Regions from separate parts of the Peribacillus sp. BM1 genome, predicted to be linked through region 3. Evidence: riboswitches for the same ligand, from Rfam matches in the RefSeq annotation. Region 3 holds a riboswitch; each other region holds the start of a gene.
The links. A riboswitch is a leader RNA that binds a small molecule or an ion and turns the genes downstream of it on or off. The one in region 3 is predicted to bind glycine.

Region 1 (7,784 bases), on a different replicon from region 3:
CGAAGAATTCGCTACATCCATTCCTGTTAATTCACATACCATCGTCTGAAATTCGAAAATCGCTTGGAGTTCACCTTGACTGATTTCTGGTTGGTATGGAGTATACGCTGTGTAAAATTCAGAGCGTGAAATCATATGGTTGACTACGCTAGGTATGTAGTGATCATACGTACCTGCACCGAGAAATGTTGGGTATTGATTTGCATTTATGTTTTTCGTAGCAAGCTGATTCATTTTCTTCATGAGAAGTGGTTCAGGAACGGCCTGTGGGATATTTAGCTCCCCTTGTAGTCTAATATCAGCTGGGATATCTTCAAACAATTCATCTATGGAAGAAACCTGTAAAAACTCGAGCATTTCCTCCTGATCTTGTTTCGTATCAGGGAGGTATCTGTAAGTTGAAGTCATATTATTCCTCTCCTTCATTCGTAAATGCTTCGTACTCTTCTTCATTAAGAAGCGATTCCAACTCTTCTGGGTTAGATATTTCCACTTCGATTAACCATCCTGCTTCAAATGGATTTTCATTAATCGTCTCTGGAGCGCCTTCTAACTCTTCATTTACAGCCACGACTGTACCTGAGACAGGAGAGTAAAGTTCAGAAACCGCTTTAACAGATTCGATCGTTCCCATCGATTCATTAACGATTACTTCATCATCAATCTCTGGGTTCTCAACAAATACGATATCCCCTAACGCCTTCTGTGCATAATCGGAGATCCCAATCCGAACACGATTACCTTCTAATTGCTCCACCCACTCATGCTCTTTGCTATATAGTAAATTTGCTGTCGCTTTTGTCATTGTTTTTCGTCCTTTCGGCTTTTGAATATTCTGATATGAAATCGATTTACTAGCCTCATCCTTATCTTTAGCATGAGGCTAGTAAACTTAGAAATTACTTTTTATAGAATGGTGTTTTTACAACAACAGCATCAACCTGTTTATTACGGATTTCCACTTTTAGTGGCGTCCCCACTTCAGCATGTTCCACAGATACCAAGGCAAGGCCGATACTCTTCTTCAATGATGGTGATTGTGTGCCTGATGTAACGATTCCTATTTCCTCTCCATCTTCAGAAACTACTTTATAGCCATGACGTGGAATCCCCCGACCTGTTACTTCAATCCCTACGATTTTTCTCGTTAATCCAGCTTCTTTTTGTGCAGAAAGTGCCGCTTTTCCAATAAAGTCACTTTCTTTATTGGTTTTTACGACAAAACCGACTCCTGCTTCAAGTGGACTAATTTCGCTGCTAAGTTCTTGACCATATAGCGGAAGACGCGCTTCTAGGCGAAGTGTATCCCGGGCACCAAGACCACACGGTTTTAATCCTTCTGATGTTCCTACTTCTAAAAGCTTCTCCCAAAGTGCTACCACTTGGTCTTTTTGTAAATAGAGTTCAAACCCGTCTTCTCCTGTATAGCCTGTCCGGGAAACAAGCACATCTGTAATGCCAGAAATGGTAACATGTTGTGCAAATTTAAAGAAACCAATTGCTGATAAATCGGTATCCGTTACCTTTTGTAAAATCGCTTCTGCCTTTGGTCCTTGAATCGCTAGTTGAGCGATGTCATTAGAGATATTTTCAAGTTTCATATCTCCCTCGACATGCTTCTCCATCCATTCCACATCTTTTTCAATGTTTCCAGCGTTGATCACGAGTAAATATTTTTCATCTGCCAGTTTGTACACTAATATATCATCGACCGTTCCACCGTCTGGATAGCACATTGCCGTATACTGTGCCTGATTGATCGCAAGTTTCGTTATGTCATTCGTTACAAGATGATTGATATAAGCACATGCATCTTTTCCTTCTACAAGTACTTCCCCCATATGAGAGACATCAAAAAGGCCTGATTCTGTACGTACCGCTTCATGTTCTTCTAAAATGCTCGAGAACTGAACGGGCAAAGCCCAACCACCAAAATCAATCACTTTCGCCCCAGACTTTCCGTATATGTCAAAAAGCGGTGTTTGCTTTAATGCTGTTTCTGTACTCATGATTTACCCCCGATTAAGATTTTCTGCAAAATAGACGTTCTTTTACCTCTTTACCTGTTTCGGTCATCGCAAGACCCCCAAGAGCTGTTTCACGAAGAGTCCGTGGCATATCTTTTCCAACTTTGTACATCGCTTCAATGACTTCATCACACGGAATCCGACTCTCAACGCCAGCAAGAGACATATCAGCCGCTGAAAAGGCAATGGAAGTACCGATCACATTCCGTTTGATGCAAGGAACTTCAACAAGCCCTCCGACTGGATCGCAAACTAATCCTAAAAGGGATTTCATCGCAATCGCTGTAGCATTCACCGCTTGCTGTGGCGACCCACCTTTTAACTCAACGATTGTTCCTGCTGCCATCGCTGTTGCAGACCCGACCTCTGCTTGACAACCTCCAGCTGCGCCTGAAATGAAAGAACGGTTCGCAATGACAAGACCTAGCATGCTTGCTGTAAACAAGCCCTTCACCAACTCTTTGTAAGGTGTGCCATCATTTTTATGAAGCGAAAATAATACGCCAGGTAAGATCCCTGCTGCTCCAGCAGTTGGTGTTGCCACAATGACGCCCATTCTGGCGTTATTTTCAGAAGTGGCTAATGAAAAGCTCATAGCATTGCTTATATAATCGCCTGATAGGGATTTACCTTGCCGAACGTATTCAGACATCTTCACGGCATCACCGCCAGAAATCCCACTTGGCGCCGTGGAAGCATCTTTAATCCCACTATCCACCGCTTCTTTCATTTTGATCAATCGCTCTTCCATCATGCTGATAATCGTCTCTTCGTCTCTACCTGACTTTTTTGCTTCAACCATTAACATCATTTCGCTAATGGATTTTTTCTCCTGTTCACAAGCTTCAATAAGCTCTTTCATAGATTGAATTTCCATCATATCGCCTTCACCAATACTTTCTCTTTCTGTTGATAAGGTTTCGCAAGGATCGAAAAGTCATCTCCAGCGCTAAGACGAATCGATACCATCTCATCATCAATCATAAAGATCTTCGATAAGCCACCTCCGAGTGATACACCACCAACCTTGACAACACGCTCATCACGTTTTGCTGTTACAATGGTTGTATTTGGGTGGTCCATATACTCGCAAGTGTTTTCGAATTCAAACTGGTACTGCATACCACATTCTTTTGCTTTTTCCAATGCGTATTTGATTTGGGAATCATCGGTATTCATCCCGAGTAATCCGCCAAGAAGTGCTTTATCTGTTCCATGTCCTTGGTAGGTTTCAGCAAACGAATCATAAAATACAATGTTGGTCTCTTGTGGATAATCTCCTAACAGTTCATAAATAAATTTTCCAATCGATACAACACCAGCTGTATGAGAACTCGACGGTCCGACCATGATTGGGCCGATTATGTCAAAACAACTTTGAAATTCCATGATTCTCCCCCTTTCTTACACCGTTACTGCTTGTTGAAATAACGGATACGCGCTACAAATCGCTTTAGTTGTTGCTTTTGCTTTTTCAAGAACGGCTTCATCACCTTTATTTGTTAAAACGTCCGCGATCACTTTTCCGATTTTCACCATTTCTTCTTGTTTCATGCCACGCGTTGTTAACGCAGCTGTTCCGATACGGATTCCACTCGTAACAAATGGTTTTTCTGGATCAAACGGAATCGTATTTTTATTTACGGTAATGCCCACTTCTTCTAATAATTTCTCGGCTTCTTTTCCAGTTAAATTCCATGGACGTAAATCTAATAGGACAATATGATTATCTGTTCCACCAGAAACGAGGGCCGCTCCTTCATTCTTTAAGGTTTCGCCAAGTATTGCCGCATTGTCAATAACTTGGTTGGCATACTCTTTAAAACTTGGTTGTAAAGCTTCTCTGAAAGCCACCGCTTTTGCAGCAATGATATGCATCAGTGGTCCACCTTGAATACCAGGGAATATCGATTTATTAACCGCTTTAATCATCTCTTCATCATTTGTTAAGATGATACCGCCACGCGGGCCACGCAATGTTTTATGTGTCGTACTTGTCACAACATCGGCATATGGAATTGGAGATGGATGAAGTCCAGCTGCTACTAGTCCTGCAATATGCGCCATATCGACCATAAGTTTTGCCCCGACTTGATCGGCAATTTTTCTAAAGCGAGCAAAGTCGATCGTTCTTGGATAAGCACTTGTCCCTGCAATAATCAATTTCGGTTTTTCTTTCTTGGCGATCTCTTCTAATTCATCGTAATCAATGACTTGCGTATCTTCCCTCACACCATAAGACACAATGTCAAACCATTTTCCTGAAACACTAACAGGGCTTCCATGTGTTAAATGTCCACCATGTGAAAGGTTCATTCCCATTACTTTATCACCAGGCTGAAGCAGTGCGAAGAAAACGGCAAAATTTGCTTGTGCTCCTGAGTGTGGCTGAACATTGGCATATTTAGCGCCAAATAGCTCCGTTACGCGCTCGATCGCTGTTTGTTCTGCCACGTCAACAAATTCACACCCGCCATAATAACGCTTTCCTGGATACCCTTCTGCATATTTATTCGTCATCACGCTTCCCATAGCTTCTAATACATCTTCGCTTACAATATTTTCTGATGCGATTAACTCAAGTGTTTGAAGTTGGCGCTCTCGTTCCTTTTCAATCGCTCCAAAAATAATAGAATCATTTTGCTGTAAACTCATATATACTCCCCCTCAATTTTTTTGTATGACACCATGTTTGGATCCTTTCAGCTTAGCTAGTGAAACCACTCTCTCACTATCACTCTTCTTTTCTGAGAAAACTGTGGAGATACGCTCCCGTTTTTGCACGCAAAAAAGGACAGAAAAGGATAGCGTGACTTTCTCTACCCTTCCCTGTCCTTTTACCTGAGAGTTTAACCCTATGATTCATAGAGTCGTTCCCCTTTGGTGGCGTACTACTTATACGCGCTCTCCAGAGGTGCGTCCGATTGTGGTTCCATCTACCTGAGAGATTTGCTCCAAGGGTCTTTTTGGAACTTGCTCCTTCGGTGGCTTGTTACATTGCACTCTCCCACAACCGTCATTCGCTCATATTTAGTTTCTGTTATATTCAGAATAGTTGCATAAGGTAGATCTGTCAAGGTTATTTTGTAAACGCTAACATTTTTTTAGAATTAGTTGACTAAAAGCGTGGGTAGTTTAATCGAAACGAATAAGATCAAAAAAACCTGTATAGATGATTAGAGCGCACTGAAAAAGTAACTCATTTTGAAAGTAGCAAAGATTTTTATCGATATACAGACAATAGAAGAAGCTAACAACCTATATATAGTAGGTCGTTAGCTTCTTTTTCTCTTTAAAAGGACTTTTCAGTGGCCTCAGATGATTAACACAGGATTTTTTGATCAAATTTCATTAGTACACGGGCGGGATTTTTGTTCGTTCCCTCTTAATTTCCCACTATTTTTCTTTGATCCACATGATCCCCCTTCGATTTCCGCATCTTATAGATCGTAATCAGCAAAATAAACCAAACAGGAGTTATGAACAAAGCAACTCGAGTATCTTCCGCAAGTGCAAGTACGACAAGAACGAACGCTAGGAAAGTAAGGATCAAGTAATTGGAAAATGGATATAGTGGCAATTTAAATTTGTTCACTTTCGCTAGATCTGGTCTTGTTTTGCGGTACTTCAAATGACTGATGACAGTAATTCCCCAAATAAAGATGAAACATACCGTAGAAATACTTGTAATCAGCGTAAATACGCCTTCTGGCATGACATAATTCAAAACAACGGCTAGTAGAATGACAACAGTTGAAAAGAATAATGCATTGGAAGGTACTTTACGAGAAGTAAGTTTTGTAAATGGTATAGGTGCATTTTTATCATTGGCAAGGGAGTATACCATCCGGCTTGTACTGAAAATAGCGCTGTTACATGCTGAAGCTGCGGATGTTAGGACGACAAAATTGACAATACCAGCAGCTGCTGCGATTCCAACTGCCACGAAGACTTGGACAAATGGGCTTTCCATTGGATTGATGGCATTCCACGGATAAATACTCATGATGACAATAAGTGCGCCAAGGTAGAAAATGATAATCCGAATCGGGATATTATTGATTGCTTGTGGGATCACCTTTTCTGGATTTTCTGTTTCACCTGCTGTAAGTCCTACAAGTTCAATGCCAACAAACGCAAACACGACCATCTGGAATGAAAGGATAAAGCCATTTATGCCATTTGGGAACATGCCTCCGTGGCTCCATAGATTCGTGAAGCTGGATGCGCCTGAATTCGTGGAAAAGCCTTTAATAATCATGAAAATACCGATCACAATGAGTGCTAAAATCGCGATGACTTTAATTAATGCGAACCAGAATTCCATTTCGCCAAAAAGTTTTACAGTTGCAAGGTTCATCATGAGCAAAATGACAAGTGCAATTAATCCTGGCATCCACTGTGGTACATCGGGAAGCCAATATTGGGTATAGAGACCAACTGCTGTTAAGTCGGCCATTGCGATTGAAATCCAGCAAAACCAGTAAGTCCAGCCGGTAATAAATGCGGCCATATTACCTAAATAGTCTTTTACAAAGTCAACAAAAGAGTCATATTCCAAATTGGATAGGAGTAGTTCTCCAAGTGCACGCATGATTAAAAAGCAAATGACGCCTGTAATCATGTAAGCAAATAAAATCGACGGCCCTGCTAAATGAATCGATTTTCCTGCTCCAAGAAATAATCCCGTTCCGATCGCCCCGCCAATAGCAATTAGCTGCACGTGTCTGTTTTTTAGACCTCTCGCCAGTTTTTGTTCCTGCATACAATTTCCCACTCTCTACTTTTTTAGATTGTTTGCAATTTTAACATATTAATAGCTTAATAAAAGTTTACCATACTATCCGTCAATTCGACACTAAAAAGAATACGCTTACATTTAGAACATATTGAATTTTCTGCAAAATTACCCAAAATAATTCCCTTCCTTAGAGGATTCGTTTAGGAACTTTGTTAATAAATTGTAAAAAAATGTCGTAAGTTTGAATTTTCAAAAAAGAAAATATCTAACCATCTGCATGGTATACTTTTCAAAAATGAAGACATGTTGCAAAAACAAAGATGAAATGAGTGGATTACTATGTTAGTAGAAGACTTAATACATCGTTTTGAACTTGTAAAAAAGAGAAACCCATTACATGCCAATGAATTATTAGACTATATTCAAAAAGGGTATATTGATGGGGAACTATCGATTGTTGAATACAAAAAACTTTTCTTTGAACTGGACAAACTGAAAGCAGAAAAGCCAATATCATTCTTCATAAAAACAAGATAACTTTGAAAAATCTACAGAATATTCACCACTCTAACAATATACTCTTTTACTTATTCTAGAATCTAATACACATGATTAGTAAACAGGAACATCTATTATGAAACACATGAAACAATCTATAAAACAAGTTTTGTCTAATAGCTCTTCATAGTTGTAAAAGATTATTAATAGCCTTTGCTCCCGTTGAGCAAAGGCTATTTTTCAAATTTCCGCTATTGAAAATAGCATTATTCAAATTACGACCTTCTATATTGGATTCTAGTATTTTTGTAACTACTCAACAAATAGAGGTAACTCATCACGAATTACCTCGTAAACTAGGTTTCAAACAATTCTTTTTCTCCTGTTTTTATCACTTGTTTAATGGATTCAAACAGGTTCTTTTTTTGCTTTTTCAGTGTGCTTAAAAAGCTTCGTGCCATCGCGAAGTTTTGTGCGCCCGTTTCACTTCGGAATGCACCTGAAACTTTTTGCTTCAC
Region 2 (7,784 bases), 2.0 Mb from region 3:
CTCTTCTTCACGATTAATTGTCCGTTCAGTAATCAGTGCTTCTTTTGACGAGGGTTTTGACAACCGAACATTCTTTTATGGAATTTACAATCAGCTTGCTGATGATTTTGCAGATATGTTTGATGACATGAAGGACGGTGCGGTAACCCCTTATACCTATTATATGAAATATCATGATCAACGTCCGGATCTTATAAATCCATTTGAATTATACTGGACGGTCATCTCCCATTTGATCCATAACGTGTATCATTCAGATACGAAGACCTGTGAAGTGATATTGGATCGTGCGATAAATGGCCTGAAACGATTTAAAGAACGAATGGGAACCAAAAAATACAATGAAGTTATGGAGTTATTTGCTCCTGAAAATCCGAATTTCAATCATGTAATCCAAAAAATGGTTCAAAAAGCGGATGATGTGGATTTCTTTGATAAATTGCTTAGGGACCATATGATTACCATCCTGAAAAATGAGCGGAAAGAGCAGGAAGAATTTTTAGATACGATCGAAACCGTACGTAATCAGATCAACAACATCTTATATATTTCTAAAACCGATAATGTTCCTTTGATGGAAGAGCCAATCGTTGATGCTGCAAATTACAGTTTGGAAGGCGATGGCAAGCGATTGAGGCCGATTGTGACTTGGGTGATGGGTGTTGATGTATATGGATTAGAAAGTTCAGCAATCGTTCCACTTCTAAGATCATTGGAGTATATGCATACCGCATCCCTAATCTTCGATGATTTGCCATCCCAAGATAATGCGTCCATCCGCAGGGGGCGTCCAACCCTTCATCAGGTGTATACAACTGCAATAGCTGAACTAACCGGTCTCTTTCTGACCCAGAGGGCAACCTGGGAACAAGCATCTCTAGACCAGTTCGATTTGAAAACTGTACTTAACTTGATTCAATATTCGGCCCAAATGACAGAGGATATGTGTAAGGGACAAGCGATGGACTTGAATTCTAAAGGGAAACAATTGACACTGGAACAATTGAATATGATGAGTTTTTATAAAACTGGGATTGCCTTTGAAGCTTCCCTTATCATGCCTGCCATTCTCGCCCAGGCGAATGAGTTAGAGATTAAAGCTTTGAAAAAGTTTGCTCATCATGCCGGTATTGCGTTTCAGATTAAGGATGATCTGCTTGATGTTGAGGGAGATTTGAACGTACTCGGAAAACCAATTGGCAAAGATGCTGAAAACAACAATAAAACTTTTGTATCAGTCCTAGGTGCTGCTGGTGCTAGAAAGGCAATGTGGGAACATTACTGTCTTGCGATAGAAGCGATGCACGAGATGCCCCGGAAAACTCCTTTTCTGAAGCATCTATTAAATTATATTGTGAACCGGGATCATTAAGAGTTTGTGATACGTAAAATTTAGATAGAATACCGAGAGTTTTTTTATTCTTAGCATCTGAAGTGTTGAAGCATTACTTTGGACATGTTGAGTGCGTGGCACGACTTATTTTAAAATAAGACAACAAATGGGACAGTTTCCTGTCCCTATGTCCCTTGCGGTTGAATCAAACGGAGCTTAATGACAGGGGATTAAACGGATATATTGTATGACGATAGATATCATGTACATTTAGGTTATTATGAAGATAACTTTGATTTTGAGTGTGTAGCATTCAAAAGGCAATCGGAAAATGTATGGGATGTTTTCTATGATTTTGACCAGTATGGTTTTCAAAACATGACCCCCAAAAACGAATTATCAATAGATGGATTTGGAAGTAGAATTTTTGCCATCTACAATAAAGAACTTGATTATGATTTTGGGGTAAAAAGATTTGAGCAGTGGTTATCGTTGCATAATATAATTTAATGGGCAAGGTTCATTTTCCCGCAAATCTTTCATTTTGTAGATGTCTAATGGGACAGGAAACCTGTCCTTATGTCCCCTTAAATGTAAGGTATTTCCTTTCCCTCTATCAAGGCTTTCAAATTTGCTAACGATTCGTCGAAGTCTCCGGAATTCATTGTAACTCTTATTCCATTGCTTTCCTCATCTAACATAAAGGATATAAGTGTTTGTTGTGAATCCAAGTAAAGGGAAAACTCCTGATAAGGTTTTACATTCTCAATCGTTAAGGACATAGGAAATTTCTCTATTAGACTATTATGAACACTAGGCATTAACGTAAAAGTTACTTGCTCTCCTACAGTTAGATTGGGGATTTCCCAAGGTGAACCCGGCGCATACCATTGTGATAGTTTTTCCTCATCAGTAATAGCATTCCAAACCGTTTCTTTATCACTAACAATCAAAATAGAACTATTATCTTCTGTACTACTCATTAATTAGCCCACCTTCAATATTAATTCATTGTTATTTTTAACATACTTGACAAAGAATTCTTTTTCAACTAAATGAGCGTTACCTCCTCATTCATATTAATACCTTCCGTGGAACGTCTTGTGAAACGAATGTTTCTGAGTGTCAAAGTGACAATAATTTTTGAAAGCGTTTTCGATTTTAGTTGACATGTTCGGAATTTGAAATTATTCTATAAATATAGAATATACAGAATATACAGAAAATATAGTTGGATGAAAGTTGCAGGAGAGTGTTTATGATAAGCCACCGAAGGAGCAAACTTCAATAAGACCCTTGAAGCGAATCTCTCAGGTAGAAGAACTGCAACTGGACACACCTCTGGAGAGAGCGTATGAATTGATACGCCACCAAAGGGGAAAGGCTCTATTGAGCTAAACTCTCAGGTAAAGGGACAGAGAAGGGCAGAGAAAAACACACTGTTTTTCTCTGTCCTTTTTATTGTGCCTGCAATTTACACGATCATCATCACTGAAGAGACATAGTTAGTTTAATGGATAGTTAACCAAAAAGGAGAGGTTTACCATGAAAACAAGCTATAGAGGTAATAACAGAATGATGACGGGGATTGTGTTTGGGGTGCTTACGTATTGGCTTTTCTCACAGTCACTAATAAATGTGATGCCGGAAGTTCAGTTAGATATGGGAATTTCATTGGGAGTTTTGAATACAGCCATTAGTTTATCCGGATTATTTTCAGGCATGTTTATTGTAGCAGCTGGAGGAATATCTGATCGAATTGGACGCAAGAAAATTACGACTATTGGCTTACTATTAAATATAATTGGTTCACTTTGTCTCGTCTTTGCACAGGAGACGATTCTCTTAATGATTGGGCGTGTGATTCAAGGTTTCTCGGCAGCGTGTATTATGCCTGCGACGATTGCTTTGGTGAAAACCTATTTTGATGGTGCTGATCGACAAAGAGCCTTAAGCTACTGGTCTTTTGGATCTTGGGGCGGCATGGGCATTTGTTCGTTTGCAGGAGGTTTAATTGCTACGTCTTTGGGATGGCGTTGGATTTTTGTTTTTTCCATTATTTTCACTTTGCTATCTATGTTTTTGATTAAAAATGTACCAGAGAGTAAAGCCGAACAAAGCCATTCATCAAAATTTGACTTTTCTGGCTTTGTTATCTTTCTCCTAGTGATGCTCGCTTTAAATGTTGTCATTACAAGTGGAGAGGACTTGGGTTGGACAAGCCCCATTTCGTTGACGTTAGTGGCTGTCACTGTCATAGGTGGTTGGGTATTTTTAAAAGTTGTAAAAGGAAAATCTAACGGATTTATCGATCTTTCTTTATTTAAAAATAACTATTTTACTGGGGCTACTTTGTCAAACTTTTTACTGAGTGCTGTAGCGGGGGCACTTATTGTTGCCAATACCTATGTCCAAATGGCAAGAGGATACAGTTCCTTTCAATCTGGGTTATTATCTATTGGCAATTTAGTTGCTGTGTTAGTGATGATTCGTGTTGGTGAAAAAGTATTACAACGAAGTGGTCCAAGAAAGCCGATGGTCTTAGCTTGTCTTTTAGTGATAGCTGGAATTATGTTAATGACCTTAACAATCTTACCCAATTTGATTTATTCCGTTGTTGTTTTTATTGGTTTTACTGTGTACGGGATTGGACTTGGCCTTTATGCGACACCATCTATAGATACAGCAGTAGACAATGTTCCGACAGCAAAGGCAGGAGAGGCAGCAGGTATTTATAAAATGTCTAGTACACTTGGCAGCTCATTCGGTTTAGCGATATCTGTTACTGTTTATAGTGTAGTTGAAAAGGCTGGAAATATGGATGTGGCTGCAAGTATAGGGTTGCTGACAAATGCTATGTTTGCTGGACTAGCTTTACTAGCTATAGTAGCTACGATTCCAAAAGAAGGTATTAAAAAATCAATAAAAGAGAGAAAGGCTTCTTGAACTACATTGAGTCATGCACCATAAAGAAAGATAATGGGGAAGAAAAAATTGTAGGAATAGAAGTATATTGGAAATAAAGATCAAAAGTGAATCTCATTTAAATCCGAAGTTTAATGAAAAAAAGAAGGAGAATGCTTGATATACGAAGCGTTTCCCCTTTTTCATGTACTATAAAATAATGTTTATAAGAATTATTTGTGTTATTGCCCAGCTTTTTAATACCTATTTAAAAAGCGGAATTTTTTTCAGTACAGCACAAACTGGAATAGCTACACAGATCCCCACAACGTTTTGAACGATGTTTCCGGGAATAGAGGCCGCTGGTATAATCCAGCTACTAAATAGTACCCCTTCACAAATGTAATAACCAGCTAACATAAAAGGAGCCGAAATGATAGTAGCAAATAGATTGAAACCAATACTATTTCCGTTGCGGCCTTTCGACCAGGCGATTTTCCCAACTATATATCCTTGCAAGCCGCGAGCTAAAATAGTGAACGGTGCCCACAATGTCCAACCAGAGATTAAGTCAAATAACCCCATCCCAACGGCACCAGCGATGGCGCCTTTTTTAGGACCAAATAAGATGGATCCGATAAAAAGCATAGCTGTCCCCATATGAACTAACCCGCCATTTGCCGTGATCGGTAGTTTGATATTTAACAAGACCGTGGCAACGAATACGAGTGCAATTAACATGGATGTTTGAATTAAATCGAAAGTACGTGTGTTTGAATAACTCGTTGTTTTTTGCATAGACATAAACCTTTCTTATCTTTTCTTTATAGGCATTAAGGGATAGAAGTGCAAGGTTGCCGTTTCTTTTGAAATCTAGATCGCGTATGTCTTCAACAGGGGTAACTTAATGATAGTCAACACTGCAACGGATTCCTTCTATCAGTCAGAACGAAAAATTATATAAAACCTTCACCATAGATACCGTTATCGAGCACTTGGACATGATAAACGAGTTCAGTCCATACTTGTACAAGTGGTTTCCGATGATAGCAGCATCCTTTCCCTTTAATGCCGTTTATTTACTGAAAACTTTAGCAAAGGATTGGTATATTTAAAAGTGTCAATTTAGCTTAAAACTTAGGTGCCAGTTTATAGAAGGAATCTAAACTCTTTGCATCATAAAAATGATAGAATCAAAAGAAAATTATGATTGAACCGGATACGCATGTGAATGAAGTGGTCTGAATTTCGTCAGCATTTTCCAGAACGGTGTGTCTTAGTAGAAGCATTAAATCAGAAACAAGAGGAAAAGAAAGGGTCCTTGAAGAAATGTCGGTGATCGGTGACTTTGAGAACGGCAATGCAGCATGGAAAGTATATAAAAAACGACATGCGGAAAATCAAAGTCGCGAATTATATATCTTTCACGCAAATAATGAAGAAATAAAGGTAATTGAACAGCCATATATAGGAGTGCGTAAAAGAGTATGAAATTTTATATGGATGATCATTTGCCTCTAGTTTCGGTTGAAATTGAATATAATGGAATGAAAAAGTCATTTAGTAACGTCCTGCTTGATAGGGCCGTTCTTCAACCATTTTAGATACAGATTTAGAGAATGCCATTACACGAAAGATGTACGGAATTGATGGTACTGACATCTGTATAGAACAAAAAGTGAGCGGTATGACAATTGATAAGTTCCAAATTAATGATTTTACAGACCTTTCGAACGAGAAAGCCCACTTCTTCAGAGCTGGGATGGTAGTGAGGTCGAAACAGGCGTGTTTTAGGCGTGCTAATGTTTCGATTTTTTGTGCTTTAAGTGAACATTTCATTTGTAAATAGAACTGATGTTCTGTATAATTAGATGCTAGGGGACAGGTACATTGTCCCTCAAATATTTCATTTTGTAGATGTTTAATGGGACAGTCCGAGATTACTGAAAACGTGCTTTTTCTTTGGAAATGAATAGGTCCATCTATTTTCTTTAATAAACTGGTAATTAAAGAAAATAGAAACAGTACTCAAAGAGGATAGTATGCTTGCTATCCTCTTTGAGCACTGTCATGGAAAGATAGGTGGGTTTGTAGACCTGTTTAAAAATTTACGATGGGTTAAGTTTCTAAATGAATAATACCAAAAGGGCTCTCTGGCCAAAAAAGGCTTTAGATTTCTTTTATTCTTTGAAAGCATGAATGGCAAGCTTTACATCATCGATTCGTTTACAATTAGTATGGGTACGTCGATTCGAAATAACACAACATAATTATTAGTCGTTATGCCAACATAGAAAAACTAAATTGAGAGAATTGAGAGGATATCATTCACTATGAAAATCAATCAATTAATTGCGAATAATATTAACAAATTAGATGCAGTACTACCAGTAGATAAATCGTTAGGAATTGCTGGTTTGTCTGGATCTGGTAAAACAACTTTTTGCCAAACGATTGGTGAAGAATCCAAGAAGCGTCTCGTTTCCTTATTGCCAAAGGCTGAATATCAGTATTTATTTCCTAATATCATGGAAACCAATTTCAGTGCCATCAAGATGGAAGAAATGCCTTTAGTCCTGTTTCTCGGAAAATCAGCCATTTCTGCCAATCCACGTTCAACGATTGGCACCCATACGGGCGTTTTTAAAGACCTCCGCGTGCGGCTTGCTGAGAAATTTAATCTTTCTCCAGAAGTGTTTTCATTTAATAATGAATTAGGCTGGTGTCCTAAGTGTAAAGGACGCGGTACTACCCAAAATGTCGAATGTAAAAAGTGTGAGGGCAAGCGCTATAATCCAGAAGTTGAGCAAAAAAGAATAGAATTATTGGATCAACCACATAGTATTTCCGATATCAACAACTTAAGCATTGAATCGATTCTTTCCCTTGCAGAAGAATTACATATTAGTGAAGCAAAACAGCATATTCTTAAAAATATGATCAATATGAGTATTGGTTACTTAACATTAAATCGTATTATGGGTACTTTGTCAGGTGGAGAATTAACACGACTTTACTTGGCAGAATTCATGGCAGCAAGTGAAAATACCGTTATTATTATTGATGAAATCTCCGTTGGGCTTGATCACCAAACACTATTGCAAATTTTGGAACAGATTAAAAAGCTAGGCTATAAAAATCAAATTTGGCTCATTGATCATTCAGACACAGTGCTCGATACAACGAATGAGCAATTGTTCTTTGGTCCTGGTAGTGGGAAATATGGCGGGGAAATCGTGGGAGAATCACCACGCCCACAACCAATCCATTGGGAACGAAATCAGGCAATACCAACAGAATACTATCAATTTCATGATCTATATTGCCGTAATATTCAAATGGCTGAAATTCAGATTCCTAAAAATAGACTTGTAACCGTTACGGGTGAGTCTGGATGTGGTAAATCTACACTTGTCAATGAATGTATAGCCAAAGATTTTCTGAAGCGATATCCAAAAGATAGACTAGTTATGGTAGGTCAAGATCGAAACCAATCGATTACCAGTCGGTCAACCGTTGCGACTTTTCTTGATATTAAAAAGAAACT
Region 3 (7,784 bases):
GCAATTAGCATGCTTTTAAAAAGAAAATAAAGTGAAACTTCCATCAGTGTTTTTTTCCACTGATGGTTAGTTAAACCCGGATAAACGAGAGAGATTGTCCAAATAGGGTCAGACCTCACACTCTTTACACTGTTTATTGTGTCATGTACACATCATATAAATAGTGTTTAGAGAGTGTTGGGGTCTTGACCCTTTTTGTTTCTAGAAAACTAAATCGCTTGATTGGACAAATAAAATAATCCGCCATTAACAATAGAAATAGTAATATTCGGTTCATAGCGATTTTGTAATGCTTCTTTTTCTGTATAGTAGCTCTCAGCTTTGTCTTCCATATCTTGATAAAAGTTTTCAAGTAACCGTAAATCATCTTCCCATCGCTCGATCGCTCTTTCAGCCCAAGTATGATCGTCACCTTCGAAAGTTCGCCTAATATATGAGTCAAGCCTGAGCAGACCGCTTTTTGGTTTGATGAGCGGCGATAAGGTAAATGAGTAGTCTGGAATTTTTGGAGTTACTTGTATTTGTAAAAGCCTTTCATGAAACTGTTCGACGATTTCTCCGGTTATTAAATTTAAGCCTGCAGACAACAGAATATCTTTCTTGCGATCACTTTGATAGGAAATTTTTGCATTGATAGAAAGCCATGGATATAAGGGATTCTGCGTATGGTCCTGCTGGATAATCTCCTCGTATAAGCGGATAAATCCGGCAAGCTTTTTCGTAGAGGCAAAAATTTGATGTAGTCGTTGTGATCCGAAATGGATCAGTTCCCCTTTGATGTCAGCTGGTGCCTGTTGTGGATCTGTTATAAGGGTAAGCTGAGATGGCTTGGGAACGCCACCGGTTTTTTCAAGGTAGTGCCAGTAAAAGGGACGGTTCATCAATTCCTTATCGAGTTCAATCGTTAATTGAATCGTTAAATAAGCAGGGTGATTTTCTATAATTTCACAATGATTCGCTTTGAAATAGGTGAGCAAGAAATCATGAATTTCCTGTTGCTTCATGAAGATTTCCCTCCTTCATTTCTTGGGCGAATTGAATCATGGAAGAAAGATTATCCATTTTAATTTTCATTTCACCTTCTGATTTTGACCCATCTACTACATCCACTAAATAATCTTCAATATTGCCGATATCTAATTTTGTTAAAATATCATCTAACTCGCCAATCACCTTTTCAAATAACTGAATCTTTTCATAGAGAAGTTTCAAGATATGTTCTTCTACTGTATTTTCCGTCGCGAAATTATAAATCATGACATCTTTGGTTTGACCGAGCCGATGAATCCTGCCAATTCGCTGCTCCAGCCGCATCGGATTCCATGGCAAATCAAAGTTAATTAAATGATGACAAAATTGTAAGTTGATACCTTCACCGCCAGCTTCTGTAGCAATTAGCACTTGAATCTTATTTTGAAATAGCTCTTTCATCCAATCTTTTTTACCGCGCTTAAACCCGCCACGAAAAGGTACTGAGCTTATGCCGTTTTGCTGTAAAAACCATTGCAAATAAAGTTGTGTAGCTCGGTACTCCGTGAAAATAATGACTTTATCGTTGATTTTCTGGATTAATTCCAACGCCTTCTCTGCCTTTGAATTGCGCTCAACTTGCTTTGCTGTTTCAAAGAGATTATTCAACTTTTCTATGAATTCAGGTGCAGGATTTTCATGTTTTTGAGACATGTTTTTTAAAGTGGTAAAGACTGCTTCTTTGCTGCTACATGCTTCTCTTTGGAGGGTTAGGCTTGAAAATGCACTTCCCGCTCCTTCAGATTGCGATCGGAACGCAGCTACAGCGTCATATAATGCCTGCTCAGTAGGTGAGAATTTAATTATAATTGTTTCAACATGACGTTTCGTCCACTCGATTCCAGTATCGGCACGGCGGTTTCGAATCATAACCGTATTAACAAGCTCCTTAAGATGCTCATCTTCATAGATGGTACGGCCTTTTCCTTTATACTTTTCAGAAAAAAGAGCTGCATTTCCTAAATGTCCAGGTTTAAGAAGGGAAACAAGATGAAAGATTTCTTCTACCTTATTTTGAATAGGTGTGGCAGTTAAGAGAAGGCAGAATTTCTTTTTCAAACTTTGAACAAATTCGTAGTTTTTTGTTTTATTATTTTTTAATTTATGAGCCTCGTCAATAATGATTAAATCGTATTCTTGCTTAAAAATGATGTCTCTATGTGGATTGCGCTTCGCTGTATCTATGGATGATACGATACAATCACATGAATCCCATACATAGCTTTTTCTCTGAACAACAGCGGGGATATGAAACTTTGTATTTAACTCAAACGCCCATTGGGAAACAAGTGAAGCAGGAACGAGAATCAGTACTTTTTTCACGAGACCCCGAATCATATATTCTTTAATGATTAAACCAGCTTCGATTGTTTTCCCAAGACCTACTTCATCAGCCAAAATCGCTTTGCCATTCATATTTTCAACAACTTGTCGGGCAGCTTCGAGCTGATGAGGAAGTGGTGTTAGCTGATTAAGATGATGAGGTGCTTGTAACCCTTCAAATTCTGGAATGGCCAGATGCTTTTCCGCTTGAACTGCAAGTTTATACAGCTCCCAATTCGCCCAAGGGCCGTCATTCTCCACTTTATCTAAAAATTCTTCTGACCATTCATCGTCAAATTTGATTCGAATTTGCATAAATATTGCTCCTTTCTAAATATACAAACCTAATATACGAACATTAATATGGTAAATGTAAAAAAAAGTTTGGTTTTTACGAGAAAATTATTGCGATTCAAGCATTATTAATGGTAGTATGAACGTAATAAATAAATTTTGAAATTTTCTATTAATAAATATGATTTTTATTTGAAAGACTTCCACTGTTTGAATTACTATAGTAGTAACAGAATTCTAGGTGTTTGGCGAAAGTAGCCTCTTTTTCTGTGAAATAAAGATTGTGTAAAGTTGGCAAAGTCCGTCTTAGTTGTTCAACCCTTATTTACATAGTATGTTCAAAAAAGACAATATTATATGCGGATGAAGGCTGGGGGAGAGACTACTTTTGTAGCGCCGAAGGAGCAAGCTTAGCAGCGAATCTCTCAGGCAAAAGAACCCTTGTTGGACGCAACTCTGGAGAGTGTCTAAAAGCAGAAGCTTTTAAGACCACCAAAGGGGAAAGCCTTTTAAAGGTAAACTTTCAGGTTTCAGGACAGAGAAATAGCTCAGGAGGAGCTTCTCTGTCCTTTTTTCTATGGAAAAGGGGCGGGGCTTCTAAAAAATCAGCTGCGCACCGTCACCTTCATAAGGTGATACAATTTGAGAACCTGAACCTTTTCCATCGATTTAGTTTTAGAGCAGGCGCTCATGGATGTTTTTATGCTCTAAGAATATGAGGAGGCGTAGTATGACTGAATTAAAAAGAACACCATTATTTACGATTTACGCCGATTATGGTGGTAAAACGATTGACTTTGGTGGCTGGGAGCTACCAGTCCAGTTTTCTAGTATTAAAGAAGAACATGAAGCAGTACGTACAAAAGCAGGCTTGTTCGATGTCTCTCATATGGGGGAGTTTGTTGTAAAAGGTGAAGGAAGCACGGACTTTTTACAAAGAATGATTACGAACGATATTCTCAAGCTTGAAGTAGGGCATGCGCAATATGCCGCATTGTGCTATGAAAATGGTGGAGTTGTCGATGATTTAATTATTTACAAGAAAGCGAAAAATGACTATTTATTAGTCGTGAATGCTGGCAATATTGAGAAGGATTTCAATTGGTTGCATGATCACTTGATTGAAAATGTTGAACTGACAAATATCTCAAATGAAGTTGCTTTGCTTGCTCTTCAAGGTCCGGCTGCTGAAAAAGTCCTTCAGAAATTAGCTGTAAACACGAGTTTGAGTGAGATTGACTTTTTTGCTTTCAAAGAAAATGTGGAACTTAATGGAGTCACGGCTCTCGTCGTATCACGCACAGGTTATACAGGGGAAGATGGCTTTGAAATGTATTGTAATAACGAAGACGCAAAAACTCTCTGGAAAGAAATTCTCAAAGCAGGTAAGGATGAAGGCGTTCAACCAATTGGTCTAGGTGCTCGTGATACCCTCCGGTTCGAGGCGAAGCTTCCGTTATACGGTCAAGAGTTAACACCTGATATTTCGCCAATTGAAGCAGGAATTGGTTTTGCGGTTAAAGTTGACAAAGAGGCTGATTTCATCGGCAAGTCTGTTCTTGCCGAGCAAAAAGAACATGGTGCACCGCGCAAGCTTGTCGGTATCGAAATGATCGAACGCGGCATACCACGTCATGGTTATTCTGTTTACTATGGTTCTGAATTGATTGGCGAAGTGACAACTGGGACACAATCGCCGACATTGAAGAAAAACGTCGGTCTTGCCTTATTGAAAAAAGAGTTTACAGGGATTGGAACAGAAGTTGAAGTTGAAATCCGTTCCAAACGCGTGAAAGCCATAGTGGCTAAGACACCATTTTATAAACGACCAAGAGGATGAGGGGGAGAAATTCATGACTAAACATCGCTATTTACCGATGACTGACCAAGATCAAAAGGAAATGTTAGCCGCAATTGGAGTTTCTACTATAGATGAGCTATTCAGTGATATTCCACAGAGCGTACGTTTCCAAGGTGAATACAAGATTAAACCTGCTAAATCAGAACCAGCTCTTTTAAAAGAGCTTACTAAATTGGCTGGGAAAAACGCCGATGCAAAGCGCTATGCTTCTTTTCTAGGTGCTGGTGTATACGATCATTATCAACCAATTATCGTTGACCATGTGATTTCTCGTTCTGAGTTTTATACAGCGTATACCCCTTATCAGCCGGAAATATCTCAAGGAGAGCTTCAAGCAATCTTTGAATTTCAAACGATGATTTGTGAATTGACTGGTATGGATGTTGCTAATTCTTCTATGTATGATGGTGGAACTGCTCTTGCTGAGGCAGCGATGCTAAGTAGCGGGCATACAAAACGTAAGAAAATCTTGATTTCTAGTACGGTTCATCCTGAGTCTCGTGATGTTGTAAAGTCGTATGCGTTGGGACAGCGTGTTGAAGTAGTGGAAATTCCATATCGTGATGGTGTAACCGATTTGGCTGCACTGCAAGAATTAATCAGCGACGATATTGCAGGAGTCATCGTTCAATATCCAAATTTCTTTGGGCGTATTGAGCCTTTAAAGGAGATTGAAAAAATCGTTCATGAACAAAAAGCGATGTTTATTGTCTCAAGTAATCCCTTAGCGTTAGGCGCCCTAACCCCACCTGGAAAACTAGGCGCAGATATTGTTGCTGGAGATGCTCAACCATTTGGAATTCCTGCAGCATTTGGTGGACCACATTGCGGGTATTTTGCAGTAACGAATAAATTATTGCGTAAAGTACCAGGTAGACTTGTCGGGCAGACCGTTGATGAAGATGGCAAGCGTGGCTTTGTATTAACGCTTCAAGCTCGGGAACAGCATATTCGTCGTGATAAAGCAACTTCTAATATTTGTTCGAACCAGGCACTGAATGCTCTCGCTGCTTCCGTAGCTATGACAGCACTCGGGAAAAAGGGTGTAAAGGAAATGGCTGTACAAAACATCCAAAAAGCTCATTATGCGAAAAAAGCTTTGCAAGCTAAAGGAATCGAAGTCGTGTTCGAAGGTCCTTCGTTTAACGAATTCGTGATTAAGCTTCCAGCATCGTATCGTGAAATCAATGATCAATTGTTTGCCAAAGACATAATTGGCGGCTATCATCTAGGTTTAACGTACCCAGAACTTCAAGATCACATGCTTGTAGCCGTGACAGAGTTGAGAACAAAAGAAGAAATTGATGCATTTGTACAAGAATTGGGGGATAGCCATGAATAATCAGGATCAACCATTAGTTTTTGAAATGAGTACCGAAGGACGTATCGGTTATAGTCTACCAGAAATGGACATAGAAGCTATCTCACTTGAAGAACTGCTTCCAACTGACTATATTCGCGTTGAGGAAGCGGAATTGCCAGAAGTATCTGAGCTTGATATTATGCGCCATTACACGGCACTTTCACATCGCAATCATGGTGTGGATTCAGGTTTTTATCCACTCGGTTCTTGTACGATGAAATATAATCCGAAAATTAACGAAAATGTAGCTCGAATTGCCGGTTTCGCCCATATTCACCCGCTTCAAGATGCCAGCACTGTGCAAGGTGCGCTTGAGCTCATGTATGATCTTCAAGAACATCTTGTGGAAATTACGGGAATGGATCAAGTCACACTACAACCAGCTGCAGGGGCGCACGGTGAGTGGACTGGATTAATGATGATTCGCGCGTACCATGAAGCAAACGGAGATACGAAACGTACGAAAGTCATTGTCCCAGATTCTGCCCATGGAACAAATCCAGCTTCTGCAACTGTTGCTGGGTTTGAAACGATCACAGTCAAATCGGATGAATTCGGTTTGGTTGATCTTGAGGATTTAAAACGCGTAGTAGGTGATGATACAGCAGCACTCATGCTAACGAATCCAAATACATTAGGATTGTTTGAAGAGAATATTTTAGAAATGGCTAAAGTTGTCCATGAAGCAGGTGGGAAACTGTATTATGATGGTGCGAACTTAAATGCTGTACTTTCCAAAGCGCGTCCTGGTGATATGGGCTTCGATGTTGTGCATTTAAATCTGCACAAAACGTTTACCGGTCCACATGGCGGCGGCGGCCCAGGTTCTGGACCAGTTGGCGTCAAGCAAGACTTAATCCCGTATTTGCCTAAACCTGTGCTTATTAAAAAAGATGGTCAATATACGTTTGAATATGACGTACCTCAATCGATCGGCCGTGTTAAGCCATTTTACGGTAACTTCGGCATTAATGTTAGAGCGTACACATATATCCGCTCAATGGGGCCGGATGGCTTGAAGGCCGTGACAGAGAATGCGGTTCTAAATGCAAACTATATGATGAGAAGGCTCGCTGAGTACTATGACCTGCCATACGATAAGCATTGCAAACATGAATTCGTATTAAGCGGCAGACGCCAAAAGAAACTAGGCGTGCGTACGCTCGATATTGCCAAAAGATTGTTGGATTTCGGCTATCATCCGCCGACCATCTATTTCCCATTGAATGTTGAGGAATGTATGATGATCGAACCAACTGAAACAGAATCAAAAGAAACCTTAGATTCATTCATTGAGGCGATGATCCAAATTGCCAAGGAAACAGAAGAAAATCCAGAAATCGTTCAAGAAGCACCACATACGACAGTAATCAAACGTCTGGATGAAACACTAGCAGCCCGCAAACCAATATTGCGTTATCAATCGTAGCAGTTAATTAGGAGGGTCTGACCTCACACTCTATACACCGTTTATCGTGTCATATTCACAGTTTAAACGATATATAGTAGATGTGGGATCTGACCCTTTCCGTTTTGAATACCATCTTTTTCTGTTTTCTAGAGGTATAGGTATCTCTGCTCATTACTTTACTTGAAACAGGAAAATGGAAGGAAATAAACCTAGACAATACGGTAAATAGCGAGCAGAATAGAAAAGATGGTTCTTACCCTAATTCAAATAATCATTGAATAGTCTCTTAAGAGGTTGTTCAAAAAATCCGGTAAAAAACTTCAAAGCTCATTAATGACCTTCTGTTAAAACTGCGCACGTCCTGTGCAAGTCCGGTCCTCACGTATTACTCCATACGCGAAAGGTCTCGCGAGATGCGCTCCTCGAACTTCTCGGCTCTTTTGATCCTCTTTTTTGAACACTCACTATTAGGAATAAAAACTTTACCGTATAGTTCTTCTTCA
Region 4 (7,784 bases), 2.0 Mb from region 3:
ACTTTCGGACGGATTGCTTGCCATCATAAGGATGGACGTGACCGTTCCCCTGTACAACGTCGTCCAGGTTGGAATAATATCTTATTACCAATCGGTGATCCGGGCGCAGAAATGGTAGATGAATTAAAACCATTAGAAGATGAAATCGTGGTAAATAAAACGACAGACAGTGTTTTAAGTGGGACAAACTATGAATTTTTACTTCGTAATATGGGCATTGAAACAGTTGTATGTACAGGTGTTGTAACAGACCAATGTGTTGCCTCAACTGTACGTAGCTTAGCAGACGCTGGTTTTGAAGTAATTTTAGTAGAAGATGCTTGCGCAGCGGCAACGAAAGAGTTACATGATGCAGAAATCATGATCATGAATCAAATTTATTGCCAAGTGATGAGCACAGATGAAACCATTCAATTCATTTCAGAGGAAATTGAACAACGTACTGTTGTTCAAAAATAGAGAGGAAGCTTTTTAAATGAGTCAAGGACAAAGTAATGCAAATCAAGACAGTACAGCTCCTCATTTTAAGCGTGTCCTCACACTGAAGGATTTGGTGATTTATGGCATCGCCTTTATGACGCCCATTGCGCCTGCTTATATATATGGTTTTGCAGCACAGTCGACAGGCGGTATGTTGCCATTAGCGTATTTAATCGCGATGGTTGCGATGATGTTTTCGGCATATAGTTATGGCAGAATGGCTGCAGCGTTCCCAGTTTCCGGTTCAACGTATACGTATACACAACGTGCGATTCATCCGCATTTAGGCTTTTTTGCCGGCTGGGCCATGTTTATGGACTATGTATTAGTGCCTTTAATCGTCTTTATGGTTGGTGCTTCCTATGCCAATGCATTAATTCCGTCCATTCCATATTGGGTATGGGTATTCATTATTGCCGGAGTTATTACTGTCGTAAATATTCTTGGAATTGCAGTTGCAGCAAAAACGAACCAAATTTTAGTGTTATTTATGGGAATCGTTGTTGTCATTTTCGTTGTTTTTTGTATGAAGGCGATTATGGTAGAGGATGGTGCATCGGCTTTAGTATCGATTACCCCGTTCTTTAATAACGAAACATTTGTAATGTCAGCCATCGTTTCAGGTGCAGCCATGGCATGTTTCTCATTTTTAGGATTTGACTCAATTACAACCTTATCGGAAGAATCGGTGAATCCTAAAAATGATATTTGGAAAGCGGCCATTCTTTCTTGTTTAATCGGTGGGGTTATTTTTATCTTGCAAGCTTATGTTGCTCAGTTAGTCTGGCCAGATGTGAATAACTTTAGCTCAGCAGATACGGCTTTATTTGATATTGCGAATGTAGCAGGTGGTGCAGTGCTTGTAACACTTTACACAGTAGCGATTATCGTTTCAACTTTAACAGCTGGTTTAACAGGTCAGGCAAGTGCTTCACGTTTAATGTTTAGCATGGGACGTGATGAAGTTCTACCGAAAAAATTCTTTACACATTTACATCCTAAATATAAAACACCGATCTACAATATTTTATTAATGTGCAGCATTAGTATTGCTGGAGCCCTTTTCCTATCAATCGATTTTGTTGCAGAATTAATGAGCTTTGGTGGTTTAACTGGTTTTATGTTTGTTAACCTATCTGTTATTGTGTATTACTATTTCCGGAAACAAGAGAAGAAATTTATCCGTTATTTATTAATTCCGGGCCTCGGTTTCTTAATCTGTTTCTACTTATTTATTAATTTATCACCAATGACGTTAAAAGTAGGCTTTATATGGCTGGCAATTGGGGTTGTCTATGCGCTTATTACAACAAAAGGATTTAAAAAGCTACCTCCGAGTCTTATCGATTTGTAATCGGTAGTTTACATGGCATGAACTTGGTATTATTACTTGAGTTCATGCCTTTTTATTTTGCTCATATTAAGGGACATTATTTATCCCGATTTAACAGGCTGTAATACCCCCACCTCAATTTTTACGAGAGAATCAAGAAATAAATAGATGGGGGATAAACAGCCTGTAAATCCCCGATTGGTTCAACTAACCCCCACTGAGGGAAGTTTCACTTTATGTTTCGAGGCATCACAGTGACAATAATTAATGAAAGCGTTTTCTATTTTTGGTTGACATGTTCGGTTTTAATAACTATTCTAAATATATAGAAAATATAGATGGATGAAAGTTGCAGGAGAGTGTTTATGATAAGCCACCGAAGGAGCAAACTTCAATAAGACCCTTGGAGCGAATCTCTCAGGTAGAAGAAACTGCAACTGGACACATCTCTGGAGAGAGCGTATGAATCGATACGTCACCAAAGGGGAAAGGCTCCAATGAGCTAAACTCTCAGGTAAAAGGACAGAGAAGGGCAGAGAAAAACACACTGTTTTTCTCTGCCCTTTTTTGTTGTGCCTGCAATTTACACGATCATCATCACTGAAGAGACATAGTTAGTTTAATGGATATTAACCAAAAGGAGAGGTTTACCATGGAAACAAGCTATAAAGGTAATAACAGAATGATAACGGGGATTGTGTTTGGGGTGCTTACTTATTGGCTTTTCTCACAGTCACTAATAAATGTGATGCCGGAAGTTCAGTTAGATATGGGAATTTCATTGGGTCTTTTGAATACAGCCATTAGTTTATCCGGATTATTTTCAGGTATGTTTGTTGTAGTAGCTGGAGGAATATCTGATCGAATTGGACGCAAGAAAATTACGACTATTGGCTTACTATTAAATATAATTGGTTCACTTTGTCTCATCTTTGCACAGGAGACGGTTCTCTTAATGATTGGGCGTGTGATTCAAGGTTTCTCGGCAGCGTGTATTATGCCTGCGACGATTGCTTTGGTGAAAACCTATTTTGATGGTGCTGATCGACAAAGAGCCTTAAGCTACTGGTCTTTTGGATCTTGGGGCGGCGCAGGCATTTGTTCGTTTGCAGGAGGTTTAATTGCTACGTCTTTGGGATGGCGTTGGATCTTTATTTTTTCCATTATTTTCACTTTGCTATCTATGTTTTTGATAAAAGATATACCAGAGAGTAAAGCAGAACAAAGCCATTCATCAAAATTTGATTTTTCTGGCTTTGTTATCTTTCTCCTAGTGATGGTCGCTTTAAATGTTGTCATTACACGTGGAGAGGACTTCGGTTGGACAAGTCCCATTTCGTTAACGTTAATGGCTGTCACTGTCATCGGAGGTTGGGTATTTTTAAAAGTTGTAAAAGGAAAATCTAACGGATTTATCGATCTTTCTTTATTTAAAAATAACTATTTTACTGGGGCTACTGTGTCAAACTTTTTAATGAATGCTGTAGCCGGAGCACTTATTGTTGCCAATACCTATGTCCAAATGGCAAGAGGATACAGTTCTTTTCAATCTGGGTTACTATCTTTTGGAAATTTAGTTGCTGTATTAGTGATGATTCGTGTGGGTGAAAAAGTATTACAACGAAATGGTCCAAGAAAACCGATGATCTTAGCTTGTCTTTTAGTGATGGCTGGAATTATGTTAATGACCTTAACCATCTTACCAAATTCGGTTTATTCCGTTGTTGTTTTTATTGGTTTTACCGTGTATGGGATTGGACTTGGGCTTTATGCAACACCATCTACAGATACAGCCGTAGACAATGTTCCGCAAGCAAAGGCAGGAGAGGCAGCAGGTATTTATAAAATGTCTAGTACACTTGGCGGTTCATTTGGTTTAGCGATATCTGTTACTGTTTATAGTGTAGTTGAAAAGGCTGGAAATATGGAAGTGGCTGCAAGTATAGGGTTACTGGTAAATGTTATTTTTGCTGGACTAGCTTTACTAGCTATAGTAGCTACGATTCCAAAAGAAGGTGTCAAGAAATCAATAAAAGAGAGAAAGGCTTCTTAAACTACATTGAGTCATACACCATAAAGAAAGATAATGGGGAAGAAAAAATTGTAGGAATAGAAGTATATTGGAAATAAAGATCAAAAGTAAATCTCACTTAGATGTGTTACGGTGGACCGTACCATAAATAAGGGTAAACCATAAAAATGAAATCAAAAAAGAGCATGTCCCAAAAGGGTCTGACCTCGTACTCTCTAAACAGTAAATAGTAGTAAAATACTATTAGAGTCATTGCGAGGTCAGCCCCTTACGTTATGGGACAGCACCTATTAATATTACAACTTAACTTCAAACTTTTTTTGATTAAAATGTATCTTTCCTTCTAGGGAAGTAAATTTATTCACAATTCTGTACGCTCTTTCCTCATCAAGTGCTAGAAATCTCATATTGCAAATGTTTAAAACATCCTCACGATTTCTTTGATGGAAAGCGGATCGTCACTGTTGTTCCCTCACCTTTTGAGCTTTGGAAATCAATGGTCCCATTGTATTTTTCGGTAATATGATAGCAAATCATTAAACCTAGTCCTGTTCCATTGCTTTTTAACGAGTAAAAAGGAGTACCAAGAGACTTAACTTCCCCTTCTGACATGCCGAAACCATGGTCCGTTACTTTCATCTCGACAAAATGATTCTTTCTTTTCGCCGTAACAAGAACAGAATCGCCAATTTTTGAGGCTTCAATAGCATTTTTAATAATATTGATCATTAATTGTTTATACTCAATGTTGTTGGCGTAGATATAGCAATCTTCATCCACACTTAAATGAATCGTATTATCATGTAAGAGTCCATATGATTTTAGTAAATCTGTTACACTATGAAGCACATCTTTCACATTCACAATTTCCATTTTTTTATCTTTATCGGGCTTAGCTATAGATAAAAATTGAGAAATGACTTGTTCTGCCGTATTTAATTCATCAATCATCAAAGTAAAATGATCTTTTGTCTCATTACTAATTGGTGTGTCTTTTTCATTGTAAAGCTGCAAAAAACCTTTAACAACTGTCAACGGATTTCTAATTTCATGTGCAACAGCAGCTGTTAATTGCCCCGTTGTCTTTAATCGCTCCGAATTTTGTAATTGTTCATAATATAACTGCTGTTTTATTATACGTAAATTTGATGCTCGATAAATAAAATAGATAACCACTTGACTGCCTAGAATATTAATAATATTCCCAGCTATATCTTGTTTAATATGTGGATATAGATTTCCCTGATCAATTAGCACAATATAGCAAAAGGTTACTGCCATTGAAAGCCCATTTAATAGTAATGAAAAGTAAAATAGCTTTGAATCAAAAAATAAAATGGAAACTGCAGGGATTAAACATAGAAAGATAAAGGTAGACCAAGTTTCTGGGTATAAAAAGAAAAGTGTATAGAAATAAGCGGATCCTACGATAATAATGACAATTCTAAAAATATGATTTTCATACTTAGGATAAAGCAATAAACAGGCAGATAGAACGATTACAAGAATACTATGTAATGTATAACCTACCTCAAATTCACCATAACGTGGAATAGATATTAACATCCCCACAATCATTAGAGCGATGATGATGAGCACGACTGTATAATAAAATCGTTTATTAATGTGAGTATAAAATTCTTTCATACATACTCCTTTTGTTGTACTAATTGTAAGTGTTTGATCGTCTTTTGCGTGGTACATGGGCAGGCAGCGAGTTGTATACGTATGTAAACTCTCATTGAATGTGTACCTCGTGGTTTATGGTAACAATATTGTTGTTTAATAGGATCTTTAATAAAAAAATCCTATTTTACTATAATAGCATGAATGAATATAAAATTTAGTGGGGATTCCCATTTGTCACTAACGATCGGAAAAGAAATTCTTGAAAAAGTTTGGGATAAGGTTCCGTGCTCCTTCACTTTTGTCTTTTGCATACATTTACTCTTTCAAGAATACACTGGTATAAAAATTAGAAAAGGATAGATAAATATGCCCGTTATGCTTCCAGTTAGCATTAAAACGGTTGAAATCAGCAACGGCCCGGATAAAACAGTGTTTTATCCTAAAGTAATAGGTATGCAAAATCTAGAAATGGAAAGATCAATTAATCGAGCGATTGTCGATCAAACCCAGCAACTCATAAATCAACAAGTTGGGAATATGCCGAAAACTGTAGTACAAATGATTGGGTCGTATGAAATCAAAAACAATCAACGCCAGGTTCTGAGCTTAGCACTTTCCAATTATACTTACCATTACCATGCTGCTCATGGGATGACGTATATAAAGTCTTTAACGTTTGACTTGCAAACGGGGAAGCTTTGTGAACTTAAAGACTTGTTTAAACCTGGAAGTGATTATGTCAGAAGACTATCAGCCTTAATTCATTCACAAATTAAGCAACGTGATATTCAGTTAATCAACGGCTTCACAGTCATTCGGCCTAATCAAGACTATTACATTGCGGATAAAGTCCTCGTTATCTATTTTCAACTATATGAAATCACTCCATATGTTTTTGGTTTCCCTATGTTCCCAATCTCTGTATTTGATATACAGGATATCATTGATGAAAATAGCCCCCTCGGTCGAATGGCTGTTAATAATTAAACAACCTTTTCACATAATAGTAAATACGAAGAATCCTCATATTGAAAGCCGCCTATCTCTTTTACAATCATTCAAACGCTCAGAGCATTATCACTCTGAGCGTTTGAATGATTGTTACACGTATTAAGGTCGTGCTCATTCGTTACTTGAAGAAAAAATCAAATAAAATACATTCCTGTAAGTATAATCATTCTTGGTGTTTAGTTTCTGAATGTTAACCCATTTTCCTTCAAAGCAGACCTAAGTTTAGGTAAAGAGGCTGGTCCCATACCGTGAAATTGCAAAATCTCTTTTTCACTATATTTTGATAGATCCTGTAAAGAAGTTATACCATTGTTCTCCAACGCTCGTCTTGCTGGTGCCGAGAGCAATGAAAGAAATCCATTAACGGGTCTTCGTTCTTGCTCACAAGTCGGACAGGTTGGACAATCGCTACTTTTATAATATGTATGTTCCTTGTTGCAAGTCCTTACATTTATTTCTGAAGTTGTCATTTAAAATATTTCCTTCCTTTTATGGTTGAACGAACACCATCATTAACTACTAATGTAACAACTTAAATATCAAGATGTCAAAGCTAGAATAGTGATAGGCAATCACCTTTACTTAAAAGGCGCTATATGCCTGTGGAAACGGTATAATAACTTGGCAGAGGTAGACATTAAAAAGGACTGTAGTGTGTTTTGGCATGTACAAAAGTCAAAAGAAGAAAAGGAGAAACTATGGTAAACAGTAAAGAAATAGGTTGGAACTTAGACAACAGTTATGCCCGTCTGCCGAAATCATTTTCTACCAGTATTAACCCAACTCCTGTGCGCTCACCAAAGTTGATTATTCTTAATAACCAGGTGGCAACATCTTTGGGTTTGAACATTCAAGAGCTGGAAAGCGAAGATGGCGTAGCGGTGCTAGCTGGAAATCAGATTCCAAAAGGCGCCAAGCCTCTTGCTCAAGCTTACGCGGGGCATCAATTCGGGAATTTTAATATGTTAGGGGACGGCCGGGCGGTGCTGCTAGGCGAGCAAATCTCAGCCCAAGGTGAGAGGGTAGATATTCAGCTTAAGGGTGCAGGGAGAACGCCATACTCCCGCGGGGGTGATGGTCGCGCGGCACTTGGACCGATGTTACGCGAATACATCATCAGTGAAGCTATGCATGCATTAGGTATTCCTACCACTCGTAGTCTAGCAGTGGTGACAACTGGTGAGTCAATAATCCGCGAGACCGAGTTACCTGGAGCAATTATGACTCGTGTGGCTGCCAGTCATCTGCGCGTCGGTACCTTTCAATATGTTGCACAATGGGGTACAGTTGAGGAACTCC

Region 1: it holds a riboswitch for glycine, as region 3 does, so the genes downstream of both, glyA (serine hydroxymethyltransferase) here and gcvT (glycine cleavage system aminomethyltransferase GcvT) in region 3, are expected to answer to the same signal.
Region 2: it holds a riboswitch for glycine, as region 3 does, so the genes downstream of both, AC1MGI_RS08495 (MFS transporter) here and gcvT (glycine cleavage system aminomethyltransferase GcvT) in region 3, are expected to answer to the same signal.
Region 4: it holds a riboswitch for glycine, as region 3 does, so the genes downstream of both, AC1MGI_RS08525 (MFS transporter) here and gcvT (glycine cleavage system aminomethyltransferase GcvT) in region 3, are expected to answer to the same signal.

The regions. Positions count from the first base shown of each region.
Region 1 is NZ_JBWXPJ010000002.1:103,842-111,625, forward strand. Features, by position in the region: gene gcvPA (aminomethyl-transferring glycine dehydrogenase subunit GcvPA) at 1-408, opposite strand, end outside; gene gcvH (glycine cleavage system protein GcvH) at 410-805, opposite strand; gene gcvT (glycine cleavage system aminomethyltransferase GcvT) at 900-2,009, opposite strand; gene sdaAA (L-serine ammonia-lyase, iron-sulfur-dependent, subunit alpha) at 2,023-2,904, opposite strand; gene AC1MGI_RS21365 (serine dehydratase beta chain) at 2,904-3,416, opposite strand; gene glyA (serine hydroxymethyltransferase) at 3,432-4,682, opposite strand; glycine riboswitch at 4,945-5,047, opposite strand; gene AC1MGI_RS21375 (amino acid permease) at 5,413-6,792, opposite strand; gene yppF (YppF family protein) at 7,108-7,305, shown strand; partial or broken gene tnpC (IS66 family transposase) at 7,623-7,784, opposite strand, start outside.
Region 2 is NZ_CM155259.1:1,757,612-1,765,395, forward strand. Features, by position in the region: gene AC1MGI_RS08480 (polyprenyl synthetase family protein) at 1-1,372, shown strand, start outside; gene AC1MGI_RS08485 (DUF3986 family protein) at 1,577-1,843, shown strand; gene AC1MGI_RS08490 (SRPBCC domain-containing protein) at 1,921-2,316, opposite strand; glycine riboswitch at 2,569-2,669, shown strand; glycine riboswitch at 2,673-2,753, shown strand; gene AC1MGI_RS08495 (MFS transporter) at 2,879-4,279, shown strand; gene AC1MGI_RS08500 (ECF transporter S component) at 4,502-5,035, opposite strand; gene AC1MGI_RS08505 (hypothetical protein) at 5,567-5,728, shown strand; gene AC1MGI_RS08510 (ATP-binding cassette domain-containing protein) at 6,571-7,784, shown strand, end outside.
Region 3 is NZ_CM155259.1:3,775,167-3,782,950, reverse strand. Features, by position in the region: gene AC1MGI_RS18155 (YqzE family protein) at 1-30, shown strand, start outside; gene AC1MGI_RS18150 (YqhG family protein) at 210-1,004, opposite strand; gene AC1MGI_RS18145 (DEAD/DEAH box helicase) at 982-2,667, opposite strand; glycine riboswitch at 3,010-3,097, shown strand; glycine riboswitch at 3,101-3,187, shown strand; gene gcvT (glycine cleavage system aminomethyltransferase GcvT) at 3,377-4,486, shown strand; gene gcvPA (aminomethyl-transferring glycine dehydrogenase subunit GcvPA) at 4,500-5,849, shown strand; gene gcvPB (aminomethyl-transferring glycine dehydrogenase subunit GcvPB) at 5,842-7,299, shown strand.
Region 4 is NZ_CM155259.1:1,768,402-1,776,185, forward strand. Features, by position in the region: gene AC1MGI_RS08515 (cysteine hydrolase family protein) at 1-459, shown strand, start outside; gene AC1MGI_RS08520 (APC family permease) at 476-1,834, shown strand; glycine riboswitch at 2,156-2,257, shown strand; gene AC1MGI_RS08525 (MFS transporter) at 2,466-3,866, shown strand; gene AC1MGI_RS08530 (ATP-binding protein) at 4,275-5,492, opposite strand; gene AC1MGI_RS08535 (DUF3298 and DUF4163 domain-containing protein) at 5,841-6,461, shown strand; gene AC1MGI_RS08540 (RNA polymerase alpha subunit C-terminal domain-containing protein) at 6,662-6,955, opposite strand; gene AC1MGI_RS08545 (protein adenylyltransferase SelO) at 7,184-7,784, shown strand, end outside.